Regions from separate parts of the Borborobacter xinjiangensis genome, predicted to be linked through region 1. Evidence: predicted binding sites of a transcription regulator. Region 1 holds the regulator's gene; the other holds the start of a gene.
What was found. The regulator LexA, encoded in region 1, represses DNA repair genes until DNA is damaged. The targets are predictions, from matches to a motif close to TGTTCNNNNTGTGTTCNG.
Positions count from the first base shown of each region.

Region 2: ACLKMW_RS24465 (2'-5' RNA ligase family protein) is a predicted target of LexA. The motif match lies at 936-953, and genes of this name have one in related genera.

Region 1 is NZ_JBLLVA010000005.1:94,379-96,581, forward strand. It holds gene ACLKMW_RS08380 (ComEC/Rec2 family competence protein) at 1-775, shown strand, start outside; gene lexA (transcriptional repressor LexA) at 1,061-1,780, opposite strand; gene ACLKMW_RS08390 (PilZ domain-containing protein) at 1,899-2,203, opposite strand, start outside.
Region 2 is NZ_JBLLVA010000042.1:15,060-17,262, forward strand. It holds gene ACLKMW_RS24460 (TetR/AcrR family transcriptional regulator) at 1-213, shown strand, start outside; gene ACLKMW_RS24465 (2'-5' RNA ligase family protein) at 300-896, opposite strand; gene ACLKMW_RS24470 (hypothetical protein) at 1,026-1,421, shown strand; gene guaA (glutamine-hydrolyzing GMP synthase) at 1,444-2,203, opposite strand, start outside.

The DNA of each region.
Region 1 (2,203 bases):
CTCGCAACACTCGCCCGTTGATGCGGTGGGGCTCATTTCTGTTCATTCCGTCGTGCTGTGGACCGTGGCTCTCGTCATCGCCACTATGGCCACAACCCGGTTGCGCGTCACGGCGTTGCCATTCGCACTCGTCGGCCTCGTCACGGTCGCAAATGTCCGCCCGCCCGACATATTGGTGTCCGAAGACGCTCGACTGGTCGCAGTGCCGGTGGGCGAACAGCGCCTGGCGGTTAATCGCGCACGCCCGAACGAATTCACCATCGAAAACTGGCAGCGTGCGCTTCGGGCAGAAAAGATACTGAAGCCGGACGTTCTTAAGATGGCCAATCCAAGCGCAGCCGGCACTTTGCCGCCAGTCACGGACGGTTTCGTGTGCGATGCCGGACTTTGCCTCGTACGTCATGTTTCAGGCGCAGTGATTGCACATGCGCTTGACGCGGCATCAGCCAAACCTGCATGCGGACAGGCGGCCGTAGTAGTGGTCGATGATGCGACGGCGAGTAATGTATGCGAAAACCGTCGGACGCTGGTGGTCACCAAACGCGAGCTTGCGAGATATGGGAGCGCTGCAATCCAATTATCCGAGGCAGCGACTGGTTCACGAGCCGAAATCAGCTTTGCCATTAGCCGTCCGTATCGTCCGTGGCATACTCAACGGCGCTTCTCGCGCGAGGCTCGTGGATTGCCGCCCTACCGCCGAAAGGCGCCTCGGCGGGCAAATGCGTCTAATGCAGATGCAACAACCAGTTCGGGAGACAGTCGGACGCTCAAATAAACGGACACGAGCAACAGCACATCTCACCCCAAGCGCCCCGGTCTCGCGTAAACGCACTCAAGTGGTATCCGGTGATGCCAGCGATTAGCCGAGGCCAGGGCATGACCGTAAGAGTGTAAGCCGGTTTCCGAAAGAATTCCTGGGTGTCGATTGGGGCGCATGGCGCTCCAAGGAGTAAAAGCTGGGGCGCAGAAGCTCCCGCAATCTCACCCTGTCATCTGGAAGCGAAGGGCTGGCCTCAACGCAATCGAGACCAGGGAAGGCGCACCTGCCGCCGAAAGACCCTCAGTAGCGGCGGATCAACCCGACCAGCTTACCCTGCACCTTCACGCGATCCGGTCCGAAAATGCGCGTCTCATAGGCCGGATTGGCCGCCTCCAGCGCGATTGACGCGCCCTTGCGGCGAAACCGTTTCAGCGTCGCCTCTTCCTCATCCACCAATGCCACGATGATCTCGCCAGGATTGGCGGTGCTGGCATTGCGAATGATAACCGTATCTCCGTCGAAAATGCCGGCCTCGATCATCGAGTCGCCCTTGACCTCCAGAGCGTAATGTTCGCCGCCGGCGATCATCTCCGGCGGCACGGAGATGGAATGGGTCTTGTGCTGGATTGCGTCGATCGGCACGCCGGCGGCGATGCGCCCCATCACCGGAATCGAAACGGAGGCGTTTGAATCGTCGTTCTCCGCCACAGGCCCGCGAGCAGGCTCGGGCGAGCGGCGCCCAAGGCTGCCTTCGATGACGCTTGGCGAAAACTTCGCGCGTTGCGGCGCAAGACCGGGCGCGATGGAATCGGGCAGGCGCAGAACTTCCAGCGCCCGAGCCCGATTGGGCAAGCGCCTGATGAAGCCTCTTTCCTCCAAGGCGGTGATCAGCCGATGGATGCCGGATTTCGAAGCAAGATCCAGAGCCTCCTTCATCTCGTCGAAGGAGGGTGGTATGCCCGACTCCTTCAGGCGTTCATGAATGAAGACGAGAAGCTCGTGTTGTTTGCGCGTGAGCATCGCCACCCCGAAGAATCAAAGAAAAACAAACCCGGAACAAACACTATCTGTTCCAGTTGTGTTCCGCAACCGTTTAAATCGGTGAAAAGTGGGAGAGAGACGCGTCTCGGAGCGCAGATCAGGAAAGGCTTCGGCTGAACTCGGCATCCAGCGATTCCGGCCGCTGTATGACGGCGAATTCGATAGCCACGCCATCCTCGAAATGGCGTACCACCTGTCCACGCATCGTTCCGAGCGTGACCTGAACGCCTAGGGCCGGCTTTACGCTGATTTCGATCGCAGCGCCCGACAGCGACAGATCGATGATCCGGCACTGATATTGTCGCCCGTCGGTGAGTTGCAATGTGCTCATTGGATTGCGCGGTGCGACACGCTCATGGCGGCGGTCTTCCGGCAGGTCGAGTTCATGCTTGTTGGCAAGCC
Region 2 (2,203 bases), on a different contig from region 1:
CTGCGGTTCGGTTTCGAGGAAATGGCGGCCGATGTCCGCGCCCGCACCGTCTACCTCACGCAGATCGGCTATATTTCGATGAACACGCTCGAGGATCTACCCGCCCGAATGGCGCGGATACCCGCTTATGTCGAGACCTTCACCGGCAAAGCACCTTCGATCAGCGAGATGGAGCGGTTCTTTTCCAGGCACGGCTATGTCCCAGGTTCCTAGCTCGCGAACAATATTGATAGCGACGAACTCAGTATGAATTTCCGTTTATCGCAAAGCTGCGGAACTGCGAAGCTCCGAAATCCAGCTCAACCTTGCAATGACCAGCAATCGATCAAGTTGTACCTGGTGAGCCCCCGCTCGCTATGGATGAGCGCGAATTCATTTACCGAGAAGTGAAAAGGCGTGACTGTCTGTGCGGGAACTCGCTCCCGACCGTAGAACAACGTCATATGCGGCGTGAAACGCTTTGCTGCCCTTAGGCCATTTTTCTCCATAGCAGCGCCAAGGTTTTTATGGAGTTCCGACAGCGCAACTCCCTCACCGAGTAAAACCAACGGCCGCTTTTGCGGTCCGCCATTGATCGACAGGGGACGGTCAAAGCTTGTGATGGAATGCAAAGCCACGTCGAACGGGTGCATCGAAACGGCTTTGCCAGCCTGCCTTGCTGCATAAATATATTTGGTTCGTAGATATTTGTAATCTCCGACATGCTGCAATGAGATGTGGAGTCGTCCCTGCTCAAGCAAGCTCCCCCGCAGATCATTCGCGCAAACGAACTGCTCTCCAAAGCGCCGCACGTGAATGGATGTTTCAGTGTCTGGAAACAGGCAGAAAAATAGTCGCTCGGGCCGCTTGGGCCGGGGAGGCAACGCATTGCGATAGAATTCAAACACCCCTTGCATGTGGCGCTTCGCATTGTTCGCGTAAGGCGGAGGAGTGATTAGAACATAACATGAACAAATAGGCAAGAGCACGAACGGCGCCGCACAGGCACGATTAAGCCATCCCGCTTCAGTGCGGCGACTGGCATCATGTCTCGATCACGCTATCTGCTGCGGAAGGGAAACCGTGAGGCTGCTATGCCGAGTTCAACGTACAAGCTCTTCGCCAAAGCAATGGCAGGGCGCAAGCAGATCCTCTGTATCTATGACGGTTATTCGCGCGAACTCTGCCCGATTGTCCTCGGACATACCGGAGGACAAGAAGTGGCGTTGGTGTTCCAGTTCGCCGGAAAAAGCAGCAGCGGGCTGCCGCCCCAGGGAGAATGGAAGTGTTTTCATTTGTCGAAAGCGAGCAGCGTACAACTTCGCGACGGTCAATGGCACGCCGGTGCCAGCCATCGACGACCGCAATCCTGCGTCGAGGTGGTTGATCTGGATGTCAACCCGTCCAGCCCCTACCGCCCACGGCGAAAGCTAGGAGATTAGGACGCTATTCCCGCAGACGTCCTCATTCCCACTCGATCGTGCCTGGGGGTTTGGACGTGACGTCGTAAACGACGCGGTTGATGCCGCGCACCTCATTGATGATGCGCGTGGCGGCGCGACCGAGAAAGCTCATGTCATAGTGATAGAAATCGGCTGTCATGCCGTCGACCGAGGTCACGGCGCGCAGCGCGCAGACATATTCATAGGTGCGCCCGTCGCCCATGACGCCCACCGTCTGCACGGGAAGAAGCACGACGAAGGCTTGCCAGATCGCATCATAGAGGCCGGCCTTGCGGATTTCGTCGAGATAGACCGCGTCGGCTTCACGCAAAATCTCCAGCTTTTCGCGTGTCACGCCGCCCGGACAGCGGATGGCGAGACCCGGACCCGGGAACGGATGCCGGCCGATGAAATGCTCCGGCAGTCCAAGCTCCTTGCCAAGCACTCTCACCTCGTCCTTGAACAGGTCGCGCAGCGGCTCGACAAGCTTCATGTTCATGCGCTCGGGCAAGCCGCCGACATTGTGATGCGACTTGATCGTCGCCGATGGCCCGCCTGAAAATGAAACGCTCTCGATCACGTCCGGATAAAGCGTGCCTTGGGCGAGGAAATCCGCCCCGCCAAGCTTCTTGGCTTCCTCCTCGAACACTTCGATGAACAGGCGGCCGATCGTCTTGCGCTTCTTTTCCGGATCGGTCTCGCCTTCCAGCGCATCAATGAAGCGATCGGAGGCGTCGACCAGTTCCAGCCGCAGATTGTAGTGCTCGCGGAACATGGCGACC